DNA from 3 places in the Planococcus alpniumensis genome. Region 3 is predicted to be linked to each of the others. Evidence: riboswitches for the same ligand, from Rfam matches in the RefSeq annotation. Region 3 holds a riboswitch; each other region holds the start of a gene.
The links. A riboswitch is a leader RNA that binds a small molecule or an ion and turns the genes downstream of it on or off. The one in region 3 is predicted to bind S-adenosylmethionine.

Region 1 (5,526 bases), 490 kb from region 3:
ACTTCGCGCAATAGTTGACCTGATTCAAGTTTTAGCTGGCCGATGGATACTGTCGTCATCCGATTCCCTCCTTACGCGTTCTCGAGTACTGCCGCTTGGATCGCTTGCTCCAAATCAGCGATTAAATCTTCGTGGTTTTCCAATCCTACAGACAACCGGATCAACTCTTCCGTTACGCCGCTGTTTTTCAACTCTTCTGCTGTCAATTGCTGGTGTGTTGTTGACGCCGGGTGGATAATCAATGATTTGGCATCGCCGACATTCGCCACGTGCGACCATAAATTAACGCCATCGATCACTTTGCGGCCGGCTTCCCGTCCGCCTTTGATGCCGAAGTTGACGATCGAACCATAGCTGTCTTTCAAGTATTTATCAGCAAGTGTCTTGGATGGATGTCCTTCCAATCCGAGGTAATTGACCCACTCGACTTGCGGATGGTCTTTCAAATATTCCGCGACCTTCTGTGCGTTCGTCGCGTGGCGTGGAATCCGCAGATGCAAAGTTTCAAGTCCCTGAAGCAGTGCGTGGGCGCTGTCCGCACTGAGCGATGGACCGAAATCGCGCAACAGCTGGACGCGTAATTTCGTCGCGAATGCCGCTTCCGGTACATCGATTCCGAAACGGATGCCGTGATAGGATTCATCCGGCTCCGTATAATTCGGGAAGCGCGGATTGTCCCAGTTGAAGCGTCCGGCATCGACCGCTACGCCGCCGATTGTCGTTCCGTGCCCGCCGATCCATTTCGTGGCTGAATGGATGACTACATCTGCACCAAATTCGATCGGGTTGCTGACGAAAGGCGACGCGAAGGTATTATCGATCAAAAGCGGTACGCCATTTTCGTGTGCGATATTAGCTACCCGCTCGACGTCGAACACGTTCAAACTTGGATTTCCGATAATTTCACCGAACAAGGCTTTCGTCTTGTCCGTAATCGCTGCACGGAAATTTTCAGGGTCCGTGGCATCGACGAATTTTACGTTAATGCCATAGCGCGGCAATGTGTTGGCGAATAGATTATAGGTTCCTCCATATAAATTGCTGTCGGCAACAATTTCGTCTCCCGCTTCAGCTATATTCAATACTGAGAATGCAATGGCTGCCATTCCTGATGATAAAGCTACTGCAGCAGTGCCGCCTTCAAGAAGTGCGACGCGCTGTTCGAACACATCGACTGTCGGGTTCATGATACGCGAGTAGATATTGCCCGCTTCTTTCAGGCCGAATAGGTTTTGTGCGTGTTCGGTATCTTTGAATACATAAGAAGTCGTTTTATGGACCGGTACGCCGCGAGCGCCTGTCACTGGATCCGGCTCTTGGCCGCCGTGTAATAGAAGAGTTTCTGGTTTGAAGTTTGTCATTGTCAATTCCTCCTGTTTTTGTAATAGTTTTTCGGTTTGAGGAGGACACAAAAAGACCCTCTTCAGAAAGAAGAGGGCCGTTATATACGGATTTGCCTCCTCTTATCTTTCAGCGACGCAAATGCGCGCTGTAGGATTTAGCACCTTTCCAGACATGAGCCTGTTGGTTGCCGGGCATCGTAGGGCCTATTCCCTCCGCCTCTCGTGATAAGAGTATTCAGTTATTTTTTTGCTTGTGGAAAAGTATAGAGGACAGCCCTGGCTAAAGTCAAGGATATTTTTCTAAAAATTTTAACTACTATAAGTAGCTCATCTACCGAAAAAAAATTACGTGAAAGCTGTTGACTTTTTCGCTATTTCAAAATAGAGTAGGAATCACGAATTGAATAGCTTACATCACTTTCTTATCCAGAGAAACCGAGGGACAGGCCCTATGACGTTTCGGCAGCAGATTCGCAAACCAGCGAAAACTGTGCTAATTCCTGCAAATGCTCTAGCATTTGGAAGATGAGAATGAGATGGTTTCATATTTTGAAGCCCTCTTTTTTCTTGCGCATAAGAAAAAAGAGGGCTTTTTGTTGTTATTTCAAGAAAGTGTTCGTTCGCACTCATTCGAATCGTTATTTGCAGCCACAGGAGGGACACCATGATTCAATTTGAAGCAGTCAAGAAAACTTATGTATCCGGCAAGCAGCAAGTCCATGCGCTCAATGGCATTGACTTGACCGTCGAAACCGGAGAAATTTACGGCGTCATCGGGTTCAGCGGCGCAGGAAAAAGCTCGTTGATCCGCACGGTGAATTTGCTCGAGCGCCCATCAACAGGACGCGTGCTCATCCACGGAGAAGATATTTCCACTTTAAGCGCACGCAAAATCCGCGATACAAGAAAAGACATCGGCATGATCTTCCAGCATTTCAATTTGCTGAACTCGAAAACAGTGCATCATAATATCGCGATGCCGCTACTCCTGGCAAAGACTCCGAAAGCGGAAGTCGACCGGAAAGTGGCGGAACTATTGGAATTTGTCGGGCTTGCCGACCAAGCGAAAAAATACCCGGATCAATTGTCCGGCGGGCAAAAGCAGCGAATTGGCATTGCGCGGGCACTCGCCACAAACCCGTCCATACTGCTATGCGATGAAGCAACGTCAGCGCTCGACCCGCAGACGACTCAGTCCATACTGGATCTGCTGCGCCGCATCAATCAAGAATACAATATCACCATCTTGCTCATTACACACGAAATGGGCGTCATCCGGGAAATCTGCGACAAAGTAGCCGTGCTTGAAGAAGGACGCGTCATTGAGCAAGGCAGCGTGTTTGAAGTGTTCACCAATCCTCAGCACGCGACGACAAAGCGTTTCGTCCGTTCTGTCATGAACGATGAATTGCCGGATTCGTTGCTTGAGCAGATTCGCCACAACGACGGCACACGGCCGATTTACCGTGTGCAGTTTACCGGGAATTCAGTCGGGCAGCCATTCATGTCGAGGGTGTCACGTGAATTCCAGCTCGATTTGAATGTGCTGTTCGGTAACATTACAGAACTCCAAGGCATTCCATACGGCAACTTGATTGTCGAGTTCGACGGCGCACTCGTAGAAATCGACCGGGCACTCGCCTCAATCCGAAACGACAATATCCAAGTAGAGGAGGTGCAGCAACATGCAGGTTGATCAATCGCAAATTTTAGAAGCTTTATGGGAGACCCTTTACATGACGGGTGCATCATTCGTTTTCTCGCTCTTCATCGGCTTGCCGCTTGGCATCTTGCTGGTCGTCACGAGAAAGGGCCATCTGCTTGAAAATGAAGCTGTATTTAACGTATTGAACATCGTCATCAATATCTTCCGTTCGATTCCATTCATCATCTTAATGGTCGCCATCATTCCATTGACGCGCGTCATTGTCGGCACATCGATCGGCACGGCCGCAGCCATCGTTCCATTGGTGTTTTACGCAGGGCCGTATATCGCCCGCCTCATCGAAAACTCATTGCTTGAAGTCGATAAAGGCGTCATCGAAGCAGCTCAGGCGATGGGCGCTTCTCCCGGCCAGATTATTTTCCGCTTCCTTATCCCGGAAGCGCTCAGCTCGCTTGTCCTGGCATTGACCATCGCTATCGTCGGCCTGATCGGCGCATCCGCCATGGCTGGCGCGATTGGAGGCGGCGGACTCGGCGACTTGGCCATCACTTACGGCTATCAGCGCTTCGACACATTGGTCATGCTCTTGACTGTCGCGATTCTGGTCGTCCTTGTGCAGGGCGTCCAATCGCTCGGCAACCTCATGTCCCGCAGAGTACGCCGGAGCTAAGTCCTTTTATTCACATCAATTAAATTCAATCAAGCGATTTATTCATCAGCACAATCACTCAAAAAAACCATTGGAGGATTTCATCATGAAAAAAATTACAGCTCTTTTAGCAACAGCAGGCATCGCCGCGCTTCTCGGCGCATGTGGAGACGATAGCTCAGCAGGCGAAACCACGAAAGTAACACTTGGCATCAGTGGATCGGACACGACGATTTGGGATTATGTCGGCGACAAAGCCGCTAAAGAAGGCATCGAACTCGACATCATCACCTTCTCGGATTATGTGGCCCCGAACTTGGCACTTGCTGAAGGCGAACTCGACTTGAACGCCTTCCAGACCATCTCGTATTTCGATGAATTTGTCGAAGAGCACAATGTCGACATCGTACCGATCGGCTCTACCGTCATTGCGCCGATGGGCTTGTATTCCGACAAATACGAATCCATCGAAGAACTTCCCGAAGGCGCCCAAATCGCTATGCCGAATGAAGCGACCAACATGGGCCGCGCACTCCTCTTGCTCGATGAATCCGGGCTCATCACTTTATCCGATGACGCCGGATTGACCGGAACAGCAGAAGACATTATCGACAACCCGAAAAACATTGAAGTCGTCCCGATGACTTCCGCCCATACGCCGCGCGCTATGGCTGACGTGGCTGCTTCCATCGTCAACAACGGCATCGCAGTGGATGCAGGATTGAACCCGACAGAAGACCCGATTGCCCGTGAAAGCGATACGGCAAAACCTTATATCAACCTGATAGCCGCACAAGCTGGCGAAGAAGATAACGAAGCGTATCAGCGCATCGTCGAATTGTACCAAGAAGAAGACACAGCTGAATTTGTCATCGAACACACAGAAGGCGCTCAAATCCCGACTTTCGTTTCGGTTGAAGAATTAGTTGATTACCAATAAGAAGACAGTCACTCTGCAGTTGCACGCCGTTAAAAATGAAATTCCATTCGAGGGGGACAATCACATGACCATCATTAGCGAAGCACGCGAGACGATTACGGAATCGATCGACAAGAACCGTGCTCAATATTTACGCATCAGCCATGCCATCCATGAAAACCCGGAAATCGGCAACGAAGAAGTGTTCGCGAGCGGCCTCTTGACTGGATTACTCGAAGAAGCCGGATTCCAGGTAGAAGACGGTGTCGCTGGCCACCACACCGCTTTTTACGCAGTTCGCGACAGCCACAAGCCCGGACCGACTGTCGCTTTTCTTGCTGAATACGACGCCTTGCCGGGCATCGGCCATGCGTGCGGACACAATATTATCGGCACGACCAGTGTCGCAGCAGCCATTGCGCTCAGTAAAACATTGGAATTGACTGGCGGGCGCGTCGTCGTCCTCGGCACCCCTGCCGAAGAAGGCGGACCGAATGGCAGTGCGAAAGGAAGTTTCGTCAAACACGGCCTGCTTGAAAAAATCGATGCCGCATTGATGCTTCACCCATCCGGAAACTCGGCTGTTACAGGACCTTCGCTTGCTGTCGACCCGCTGAGTTTTCATTTCTACGGCAAGCCTGCTCATGCTGCCGGGTCTCCCGAAAAGGGCATCAATGCTCTCGATGCCGTGCTGCAATTGTTTAACGGCATCAATGCCCTTCGCCAACAATTGCCGGATGATGCACGGGTACATGGCATCATCACGCACGGGGGCGACGCGCCGAATATCATCCCGGAATACGCTTCTGCCCGCTTCTACATCCGCGGCGATTCTTGGAAAAAAACAGCCGAGACGGCGAAAAAAGTGCGTGCCATCGCTGAAGGCGCTGCCCTGGCGACAGGCGCCCGTGTCGAAATCGAACGTTTCCAGAATGAAGTGAAAGATCTT
Region 2 (5,526 bases), 1.2 Mb from region 3:
AAGCAAAGCTGCTTCGTACTCTGTATCAAACTGCAGGTTTTTCTCATTTTCTACGATATCGCTAGTTTCGGCCGTCGTCTTGTCGATGCCTTCTTCCAACGTGATCAAACCTTCCGCTTCGAGCATAGCCAGGATGCGGCCATGGTCAGCGACTGAATTACTCATGAGGATTGTCGCATCTTGCGGCAAATCTTCAAGAGACGAGTAGTCTTGAGAATAAACGCCGATCGGCTCGATGTGAATGCCGCCAGCACTTACAAAGTCATAGCCATGATCAGCAATTTGCGATTCCAGGTAAGGCGTATGTTGGAAATAGTTTGCATCCAAATCGCCTGATTCCAAGTCTTGGTTTGGCAAGATGTAATCTTGGTATGTCTGAATATCCAACTCGATGCCCTGTTCCTCCAAAATCGGTTTAGCCTGTTCAAGGATTTCAGCATGCGGAACGTTCGAAGCCCCAACTGTCAATGTGCTCGTTTCTCCTTCTGATGCGCCGCTGTTGTTTTCTTCCTCTGCCCCGCAAGCGGATAATGCCAATACTGCTGCAAATGAACCAAATACTAATTTTTTCATTACAAATTTCCCCTTTTCTTCTATTAAATGTAGTTTTTATTTTTTTGGACTAAAAAGCCCTATTTTCTCCAGTAATTCCATGACGGTGCGAAATTTAACGCTTGTCTGCTTTTCTAGTTAAGTAATCACCGATAAATTGGACAATGAATACAATGACCAGAATCGCAATCGTCGCCATCAAGGTGACGTCTTCTCGGCTTCTTTGGAAACCGTCCAGGAAGGCAAGGGTCCCTAGCCCTCCTGCGCCGATAATGCCAGCCATTGCGGTGTAGCCCACCAATGCGATAGCTGTCACCGTAATCCCAGAAATCAATGCCGGCTTGGATTCAGGAAGCAATACTTTGCGAATGATCGTCCAAGTCGTCGCTCCCATCGACCGGGCAGCTTCGATGACGCCTTTGTCGATTTCCTTTAACGCAATAAGCACCATGCGGGCATAGAAAGGAGCTGCCCCGATGATCAATGCCGGAAGCGCAGCGTTCGGTCCGCGAATGCTGCCGATCAAAAATTTCGTAAACGGAATCAGCAAAATAATTAAAATAATGAAGGGAATCGAACGGAAAATATTAACGAAAGCACCCGTCAGCCAGTTGACGATTTTGTTTGCCCATAACTGGTTCGGTGCGGTAAGGAATAAGACGATCCCCAGGACCAAACCAATAACAAATGTGAAAAACGTGGACATGGCCGTCATATAAATGGTTTCGAGTGTTGCTTCCCACATATCCGCCCAATCTACGTTCGGGAATAAGGTCTCAAGCATTGCCCATCACCTCCGTCTGTACATCATGTGCACCGAGGAAAGCTAAAGCTTTGTTTATTTCATCTGCAGTGCCCTTCAGTTGAAGGATGAGCGTTCCATAAGCACCCCGTTGGGTATGGGAGATGTTGCCGTGGACAATATTGACTTCCACTTTATATTCCCGGATCAGCTGAGTCAGGATCGGCTGCTCTGCCTGGTCCCCGACGAATATCAACTTGACCAATTGCCCTTCCGGATATTGCTCGCGCAGATGGCGGACGGTCTCTGCTGAATCTTCCGTCTCGGTTACTTGGGCAACAAAGCGCTTCGTGATCGTTTCCTTCGGATGCTGGAAGACATGCAGCACTTCGCCAAGTTCAACGACGCGTCCGCCTTCCATCACTGCCACGCGATGGCAGATCTTGCGGATGACGTGCATTTCGTGCGTGATCAAAACAATCGTCAAGCCGAGGCGCTTGTTAATGTCGACCAATAATTCCAAAATCGCATCGGTCGTTTGCGGATCAAGAGCCGATGTCGCTTCATCGCACAAAAGCACTTCCGGGTCATTCGCCAGCGCACGGGCAATGCCGACGCGCTGCTTCTGACCGCCGGAAAGCTGGGCTGGATATGCGCTTTCGCGTCCTTCGAGGCCAACCAGTTCGATCAGCTCTGCAGAACGCTTGCGCCGCTCCTCTTTCCCGACTCCTGCAATCTCAAGCGGGAATTCAATGTTCTCGCGGACGGTCCGCGACCACAGCAAATTGAAATGCTGGAAAATCATGCTGACCTTTTGGCGGGCTTTGCGGAGTTTCGGCCCCGAAATCGCCGTGATGTTCTGGCCGTTGATTTCAACGGAGCCTTCGCTCGGTTTTTCCAAACCATTTAGCAGGCGGATCAAGGTACTTTTCCCCGCTCCGCTATAGCCGATAATGCCAAAAATTTCACCGACCGGCACCGTTAAGTCGACATGGTCGACAGCCGTCAAGCGCGCTTTGCCAGTATCAAAAACTTTTGTCAATCCTTTTAACTCAATCATGATTGGGCACTCTCCTAAATCTTTTGCTAATAAAAAAGCCTTCCTGCTCAGATAAGCAGAAAGGCACATGTGTAAACACAATAAACCGTTCTCTCATCTTTCAAAGTTTTCACTTTGAGTGACTTGGCACCATTTCATTTTCATGACGGTTGCCGGGCTTCATCGGGCACTTCCCTCCACCTCTCTTTATAAGAGCTACGCTATTAAGTTAATTTCAGAAATTAAATTTATCATGGCTGGCTGTATTCGTCAACCGTTTTCAATTTCTCGTACAAATACGGCACCGACTGGAAAGCATAAACCTTGTCTGTCACTTTGCCATTCTGTGAAATCAACAGGCACGGCACACTTTCCACTTCATAAAGCTCCGCCACTTCCTGTACATAATTCAAATTGGCTTTGCCCATTGGAAGGTCTGGCAAAAGCTCTTCCACCACGCCGAGCATCTTGCTGGCCACTTGGCACGTGCCGCACATCGGCGTATACAGATAATAAGCTGAAACAGGCTGTGTGTTTTTTTCCTTCAGCCATTCTTTATGTGTCCATTCATTCATGCTAGTCATTCCCTGCTACTGGATTTAAGACCCGTACATCTGCTGCGATGAGCACATCGATCAGCTTCCGCAGCGGCGTCGTCGCCACCTCTTTATAACTTCGGTCGACATGGAAATGGCGGGCTTCCGGAAACTCACGCTTGATGAGCTTGCGCAATTTATCGCCTGAAGCGTCCGCATCGACCAGGATGATGATATCCTGCCCTTCAAAAGGCAGCAGCATTTCCTCGAGTCTTGTAGCACTCACTGTACCATTTGTGCAAAGAATCGTCACGGGTTCTGCAATCAATGGCGCTATCCGGGTTTTGTCGCTGATCCCTTCAACCACTATCACTTTCTCCATACGTATCCCCCCAGAAAACCTTATATGAAAAAAAGCGCCATAAAGAGGCGCTTTCAGAACTTACTCGTTTGTCATTTCTTTATATTCGTCAGCTGACATCAATGCATTGACCTCATCTTCGGAAGGGGCTTCCACAACGACCATCCACGCTTTTTCATAAGGTGATTCGTTGACGAATTCCGGGCTGTCTTCAAGCTCAGAATTGACTTCGACGATTTTCCCGCTGATTGGCGCATACAATTCCGATACTGTTTTAACGGATTCGACGCTGCCGAATGGCTCGTCTTTTTTCAGCTCGTCGCCGACTTGCGGAAGCTCGACAAATACGATGTCTCCAAGTTCATCTTGCGCGAAATGAGTAATGCCGATACGTGCTTTGCCGTCTTCGACTTTGACCCATTCGTGTTCTTTTGAATAGCGAAGCTCTTGTGGTGTGCTCATCCAAACCCCTCCAAATATGTAATTGACTCAATTTTAGTTTGCCACAACCAAGGATGAAAAACAAGATGACAAACTTGTCAGCTCCATGTATTTCCGTAAGCCTCTTCCTTGAAGCCAAGTGTCGCCTGAGAGCCGTCCCATGCAAGCGGGCGTTTGATGAGCATGCCGTCTGATGCTAGCAATTTGTATTGCTCATCTGCTGACATTTCCGGCAGCTTTTCCTTCAGTTCGAGTTCACGGTATTTTTTGCCGCTCGTATTGAAAAACTTCTTCAGCTCGATGCCGCTCGTTTGGTGGATCTCTTTCAGCTGTGCCGCGGAAGGCGGATTTTGCGAGATATCGATATAGTCGAACTCCGCATCATTTGCCTCAAGCCATTTCTTGCCTTTTTGGCAGGTCGAGCATTTCGGGTAAGCGTAATACTGGATCATCAAATCTCCTCCTGTCTTGTAAATCAAGCATATCAAAATGCCCCGGAGCAGTCGACTGGAAGGGAGTTAGTGAAAATTGAATTGAAAATGTGACTTTCTTGTATGAAAAATCGGATGTCCATTTCGACGGACGCTTTCGGGCCCACAGGATGTGGGTCATGCAGCTGGCGCGACAGGACGTCGCGGTGCCAGCTGCCAGGACACGGCTTCAGCCGCTTCCTTCGCTGCGCTCAGTCCAGGGTCTTCAGCTCGTGCTATTTCCGCAGGAGTCGCCGTCTCCATTCCCATCCGGTATTGTGTATTGAACGAAGGAAAAACCTTAAATGCTAATTAAATCTCACCGTTTCTGTTGCTCTCAGAAGAAACACTTTATACAAAAATTATATAACTCCTCTTCGTGCATGTCTTAAACAAAAAAAGGAAAAGGTTTTTCCTTCCCATTCTCAGAGTGTTGAAGAAGTTTAATAAGTCGGTATAAATTAAAATCGGACCATCTTTTCGACATTCAAAATCAAAGACCTATTTAAGTATTTGGAAAATTGTTCGCTCGTAACCCCTTCTGCTCACTAATGTTGCGCATTACTTTCGCAAAGATAATGTCTCCCGTAGGCCGACCTTATCTTTCCAGTGGAGCAGCGTAAGCGACGAGACAACCGAGCCCCCGCAAGGAATGAATGAGCGAAGCTTAGCTGAGAACATTCATTTGCGACGCATCTGCCAGGTAGATGTTAGAGCAAACGGGTTTTCTGCGATGCTCGAACGCAGTGAGAGTTGAGCACAAAGGTTTCGTAGATACTGAGGAGGCTTAGGAGGCTTGGGTGCGAGCCCACGAAAAGCGAGCGATAAGCTTCGGAAAATACGACTTCACAATTATATCGACAACCTTAAAAAAACAGGAAGGGTTTCCCCTTCCTGTTTTGTGCAATCTATTAGACGACGTATTTTTCTACACTGATCAATTTTTCGGATGCTTCGCGTTTTTTCGCGATCAAGTTGTACGGTGTTGAACGCGTCAACTTGCGAAGTGCAGACAACATCATGCGCTGGTTATCGCCATCGATTGCTGCGATCAAGGTTTCTTTCGCGTCTTTCTCGATTTCTTCTAAAGCTTCCTGGCAGAAGATCTGCGTATAAAGAAGTTTCTGCTTCGCCTTTTCTTCGCCGCTTGCTGCGATTGCTTTTTCAGTGCGCAAGACAACCGATTCCATTGCGAAGACATTGCTGACGATATCCGCGATGTTCACGAGCACTTCCTGCTCTGCTTCCAGTTTCTTGCCGTAAGTCTGTGCAGCAAGGCCTGCAGCGAGGATGGCGATTTTCTTGGCGTTTTTCACCAATGCTTTTTCCTGTGCCAACGCTTCCGTGCCGACTTCTTCAGGCATCATCATCAACAATTCTTCCTG
Region 3 (5,526 bases):
TTTCCAGCACCTCCGTAATGAAGCGATAAGTGCCGCCGTAAACATCTTCTGAGACCAGTACATGGTCGCCGGCTTTCAATAGCATAAAGGCCGATGAGATGGCTGCCATGCCGGAAGAAAAGGCCAAGCCCCGCGCGCCGCCTTCAAGTTTGGCGATCGTTTCTTCAAGTGATTTGCGCGTCGGATTGCCGGAGCGGCTATAATCGAACGGACCGAACGAATCGATGCTTTCTTGGTGGAAAGTCGATGATAAATAGATCGGCACATTGACTGCGCCTGTTAATGGATCAATGCCTGCTGAATGGATCAATTTCGTCTCGCGTCGTTCACTCATGGGAAACGACCTCCTTTTCCAGTTTGGCCAGGGCTTGTGACAAATCAGCGATCAAATCTTCTGCCTGCTCGACGCCTACAGAGAAGCGGAGCAGGCGGTTACAGACGCCTCGTGCCGTCCGTTCTGCAATCGGCATATCGGCATGGGTCTGCGTCGCAGGATACGTGATGAAACTTTCCACACCACCGAGGCTCTCGGCGAATGTGATGAGCGACAGGCTCTCGAGGAATTTTCCGACCCATTGTTCTTCGCGCAGGCGGAACGACAGCATGCCGCCTTTTCCAGGGTATAGTACGTCTGTCACGGTCTCTTGAGTTTCAAGGAAGCGGGCGAGTTCTTTAGCGTTCGCTTCGTGTTGGCGCATGCGCAGCGGCAAGGTTTTCAAGCCGCGGATCAACAGCCAGGAATCGAGCGGTGACAGCACTGCGCCGGCTGAGTTATGGGCGTTGAAAAGCTGCTCGCATAAATCCTCGCCTTTTGCGGCGACTAGCCCAGCAAGCACATCGTTATGGCCACCGATGTATTTGGTCGCGCTATGGAGTACGATATCAGCGCCGATTGTGAGCGGCTGCTGCAGGAAAGGCGTCAAAAAGGTATTGTCGACAATCAGCAATAGATCGTGGCGTTTTGCCAGTTGTGCGTACAATCCCAGATCGATTTCCTGCATCAACGGGTTGGTCGGGGTTTCAATGAAAATCGCTTTTGTGTTGTCAGTGATTTTCGCTTCGGCCGTTTTCGGATCGACGAAGGGATCGTATACGGGACGGATATGGTATTTTTCTTTATATTGTTCCAGCAGACGATACGTGCCGCCGTAAATATCTTCAGGAAGCAAAATTTCATCGTTCGGGCGGAACAAGGAGAGGACCAGTTGGATCGCGGCCATTCCAGAGCTGCACGCAAAGCCTGCGTCGCCGCCTTCTAAGTTTGCGATTCCCTCTTCAAGAAGCTGGCGTGTCGGATTTTTCGTCCGCGTGTAATCATAGCCTGTGGATTTGCCAAGGCCTTCATGTTCGTAGGCAGTCGAAAGGTAAATCGGTGGATTAACCGCTCCTGTGCGTTGGTCGCTGCGGTTGCCGAGTTGTACCAGGCGTGTTTCTAAGCTATGTTGTGTCATGATCCTCATCCTTTCAAATCAAAAAGCAGGGGCTTTCTTCTGTGTTAAGAAGAAAGCCCCTGCCGTATATGCTATCTTCTCATCTACTAGGCTGCACCTATTGGAATTAGCACCGTGACAATGTCCGGTTGCTGAGACTTCACAGGGCCAAATCCCTCCATCTCTCTCGATAAGAATCATTTTATATAGTTGTGGTTGGTTGATGTTTTCCATCATACGGTAATTACTTTCGAAACACAAGCGGAATATTGAAAATACTCTTGTAAATGCCCTAAATGCGCTCGCTTTTATTTCGGAAGCTGAAATGGTATGCTGAGGTATACTTTTATCCTGCCCAGCTTATACAAAGTCAGTTGCAAAGGGGTTCTGAATTATGTACATCGTCACATCGACCGTCATTGTACCGGAAGACAAAATACAAGACGTCATTGAAATATATCAAAAACGATCGCGCCGTGTTGACCGGGCGGAAGGCTTCACTTCATTCCGGCTGATCCAAAACACGAAAAAGCGCCATGAATTGACCGTCCACTTGGAATGGCAATCCAAACAGGCATATATGAATTGGGTCAAGAGCCAGGAGTTCAAGGAGATCCATGATTTGGAGAAGAACTATCCTGATCAGGAACTCGCGGGCATTGTCCCGAAAGTCCATCAATACGAAGTGGTGGCCGAATGAACCAGGAGCAAAAACAGCAAATCGCGGAAGTCACGGCAGACGGCATTTACGAAGCGTACCCGAACTTATGGGAACGTTTCGGAGATCGGGGCTATGCCCACACGGTCAAAGACAATCATCACCACTTGGATTACCTTGAAACGGCCTGGGAGCTGCAGAGTGAACAATCCTTTCTTGATTATGCCATCTGGCTCGAGACGGTGCTCGTGAGCCGCAATGTCGAAACTGCGCTCATCATCGATAATTTTCAACGGCTTATCGAAATTGTGCCGCGCTATACTGAAACAACGCAAGGAGATTTCATGCGGGGCTGCCTCGATCGCGCAGTCCGGTTATTGGAGCTCCCTCCACATAAAAGGGGCTGATCAAATGAACGAGTCAACACAGCTTTCGGATCTTTTCCTGCAAGGACAGGAAGAGGAAGCTTTGAAATATGTCCAGGATTTCCTGGAAAGCCATTCGCATGAACAGCTTTACGGCGAACTTTTGACGCCGGCGATGTACCGCATCGGGGAATTATGGGAACAAAATGAGATTTCAGTTGCAGAAGAGCATTTGGCAACCGCCGTTTGTGATTTTGTCTTATCCGCTACGGAACTGCGCAATAAAAATAAAGAGGGACGAAATAAGGCGATGATTTTTGGCCCGGAAGGCGAAGAGCATTATATCGGGCTCAAGATGGTCGCTGCGATGTTCCGCGAAGAGGGATACGAAGTCCGTTATATGGGGCCGAATTTGCCGCTCGATTCAGCACTCCAATCGACTCGTGACTGGCAGCCGGATGTTGTTGCATTGTCGGGCGCACTCGCACACCGCTTGCCGGTTTTGAAAACCTACGCAGAAGCATTTGCACAAGTGGAATCCAAGCCTGCTGTCCTCATTGGCGGCAGGGCCGTCACCTTGTCGAGCTTTGCGGATTTGCATATAAAAGGAGCGGTCGTCGTCCGGGAACTCGGTGCGCTCCGCGAATGGATCCGCACAGGAAAGGGGTCGAACGATGACACGCTCTCCACTGGCTGAATGGCCGCTTCCGGCTTTTCAATTGAACAATAGCTTTACGGTCGTCGACTATTCCCAAGAGGCAGAACAGCTCTTTGGAAATCCAGTGAGATTTTTTGACTTGCTCGATGAAGGCAGCCGCTCCAAAGCGGAACGGCTTTTAAAAACCCGCGGCAGCAAAAAACCTGTCGAATTGAATTTCATCACAGCGGCCGGCTTTTTCTTGGCAGACGTCTATTACCGTTGGGACAGCGATTTTTCGCTAAATCTGGTACTGGTGCCGAAAGATGAACAAATGGCTGCGATCACAGCGCAATTAATTCGCTTGCGGGGGCGCCTGAAAGAAACGGATTATGAATTGCTCAAGGAAAAAGAACGATCGGATGCGCTGCTGGAGAAAGTTCGCGAACTCTCCGCACCATGCATCGCAATCGGGGCAGGCTATGTGCTCATTCCGTTGTTCGGCAATTTGGATGCCAAAAAAGTTGAAGCGATCCGCCCGCATATTGTGACGCGAATCTACGAATACGCAGCTGAAACAGTTGTTGTCGATTTGACAGCGATGGGGACGGTGGCGCAAGAGGGTGTCAGTTACCTGGAATCACTCGTGCAGACCTTAGGCGTCATGGGGATTGATGCGGTCATTACCGGGGTGAAACCAGAGCATGCCCAAAAATTGCATCTGTTGAAACGGGAAATGAATTTGCGTTTTGAAGCATCACTGGAATCCGTCCTGACAACAGCCTCAGAAAATCATTGATGAAACCGGCCATGGGAGCCGGTTTTTTTATGGTTAGGAAGACTAGTGACTGGATATTTGTTTCGTTTTCCATAGGATATTTGGCGATATTTCGGGAATACAGATAGAGAAGAGAATTATAAGAAGCTGCAGCGGAGGTGTTGGCGATGGAATCATCACATGATCATTCACATAGCCGCAATAAAAAAACATTATTGATCGCCTTTTTGATCATCACCAGTTATATGGTGGTCGAGGCGATTGGCGGATACTTGACGAACAGCCTTGCGCTGCTCGCGGATGCGGGACATATGCTGAGCGACTCCATTTCGCTCGGCGTCGGCTACCTGGCCTTTTCCATCGGAGAAAAAGCGGCCGACCAGACGAAGACTTACGGCTATAAACGTTTTGAAATTTTAGCGGCAGTCTTTAATGGAGTAACGCTCGTATTGATTTCGCTTTATATTTTCTATGAAGCCTACCACCGGATTTCCGATCCACCGGAAATTGCGACTTCTGGGATGCTGGCCATTGCGGTCATCGGCTTGCTCGTCAATATCCTCGTCGCGTGGATTTTGATGCGCGGGGGCGATACGAAAGAAAACTTGAACCTCCGTGCCGCTTTTATGCATGTCTTAAGTGATTTGCTCGGGTCGGTCGGTGCAATCACGGCAGCCCTTTTGATCATTTTCTTCGGATGGGCGTGGGCAGACCCATTGGCGAGTGTAGTCGTCGCCATCCTCGTTTTGATCAGCGGTTGGCGCGTGACGAAAGAAGCGATCCATGTTTTGATGGAAGGCACGCCAAAAAATGTCGACTTGGAACAAGTAGCGCAGACAATCGAAGCGCTGCCGGCCGTGAAAAGCATCCATGACCTTCATGTGTGGAGCATCACCAGCGGAAAAAATGCCATGTCGGGACATGTGGTCATCAATGAAGATATCTCGTTAAAAGGCAGTCAACAAGTGCTCAGGGACATTGAACAAGCGTTGTTGGAGCTCAAAATCGGTCATGTCACCGTGCAATTGGAAACCGAAGACCACCCCCACGACGACTCGATTCGCTGCCAAGGGCAAGATGAACCTGGGGCGGAAGGGCATCATCATCAATGAAGAAAAGAATCGACCAGTAAGGAGCGGGAACATGCCGCTCCTTTTTTCTATAAAAAATACGTGTTGTATATGTTTTATCATCCAGACCACTGCTTGAACATATAAGCATATGCTGATATGCTGTATTTGGCATAACAGTATTTAACCAGACCTAAGTTTAGAAGCGGGGGGAATCATCCGATGGAAGTAAAAGCGCGCGAAATAGAAATCGACAAGGCGAGCATGGTGCTGAAGCTATTAGGCGACAAGACGAGATTGTCGATGGTCAAATTGCTCGAAAAAAACGATTGCTGCGTCTGTGAATTCGTGGAAATCTTTAACGTCAGCCAGTCGGCGATCAGCCAGCACTTGCGCAAGCTTCGCGATCTCGGTTTAGTGAAGGAAAAACGCAAGGGGCAATGGATTTTCTATTCATTGAACCAGGACAGTGAATTATACGATATGCTCATGCAAGTCTTGGCATTCATTCCGAGCCAGGATGAGCGCATCGAGAGATTGGTGGAGCAGGGATTACGCATTCGTTGTGAGTAATTGTCGATACGGAAA

Region 1: another riboswitch for S-adenosylmethionine. It lies ahead of G3255_RS14545 (methionine ABC transporter ATP-binding protein); the one in region 3 lies ahead of G3255_RS12255 (methionine biosynthesis PLP-dependent protein).
Region 2: another riboswitch for S-adenosylmethionine. It lies ahead of G3255_RS06220 (methionine ABC transporter ATP-binding protein); the one in region 3 lies ahead of G3255_RS12255 (methionine biosynthesis PLP-dependent protein).

What each region holds. Positions count from the first base shown of each region.
Region 1 covers NZ_JAAMTH010000001.1:2,878,721-2,884,246, forward strand. The annotation lists gene metX (homoserine O-acetyltransferase MetX) at 1-59, opposite strand, end outside; gene G3255_RS14540 (O-acetylhomoserine aminocarboxypropyltransferase/cysteine synthase family protein) at 72-1,361, opposite strand; SAM riboswitch class I at 1,461-1,575, opposite strand; SAM riboswitch class I at 1,763-1,875, shown strand; gene G3255_RS14545 (methionine ABC transporter ATP-binding protein) at 2,008-3,039, shown strand; gene G3255_RS14550 (methionine ABC transporter permease) at 3,029-3,679, shown strand; gene G3255_RS14555 (MetQ/NlpA family ABC transporter substrate-binding protein) at 3,765-4,598, shown strand; gene G3255_RS14560 (M20 family metallopeptidase) at 4,663-5,526, shown strand, end outside.
Region 2 covers NZ_JAAMTH010000001.1:1,224,980-1,230,505, reverse strand. The annotation lists gene G3255_RS06230 (MetQ/NlpA family ABC transporter substrate-binding protein) at 1-573, opposite strand, end outside; gene G3255_RS06225 (methionine ABC transporter permease) at 668-1,336, opposite strand; gene G3255_RS06220 (methionine ABC transporter ATP-binding protein) at 1,329-2,354, opposite strand; SAM riboswitch class I at 2,445-2,549, opposite strand; gene G3255_RS06215 (thioredoxin family protein) at 2,585-2,908, opposite strand; gene G3255_RS06210 (ribonuclease M5) at 2,910-3,251, opposite strand; gene gcvH (glycine cleavage system protein GcvH) at 3,312-3,692, opposite strand; gene G3255_RS06200 (arsenate reductase family protein) at 3,770-4,126, opposite strand; gene G3255_RS06195 (hypothetical protein) at 4,282-4,428, shown strand; gene G3255_RS06190 (acyl-CoA dehydrogenase FadE) at 5,053-5,526, opposite strand, start outside.
Region 3 covers NZ_JAAMTH010000001.1:2,391,912-2,397,437, reverse strand. The annotation lists gene G3255_RS12260 (aminotransferase class I/II-fold pyridoxal phosphate-dependent enzyme) at 1-334, opposite strand, end outside; gene G3255_RS12255 (methionine biosynthesis PLP-dependent protein) at 327-1,451, opposite strand; SAM riboswitch class I at 1,528-1,627, opposite strand; gene G3255_RS12250 (antibiotic biosynthesis monooxygenase family protein) at 1,825-2,130, shown strand; gene G3255_RS12245 (hypothetical protein) at 2,127-2,495, shown strand; gene G3255_RS12240 (cobalamin B12-binding domain-containing protein) at 2,500-3,150, shown strand; gene G3255_RS12235 (STAS domain-containing protein) at 3,128-3,889, shown strand; gene G3255_RS12230 (cation diffusion facilitator family transporter) at 4,036-4,980, shown strand; gene G3255_RS12225 (ArsR/SmtB family transcription factor) at 5,161-5,511, shown strand.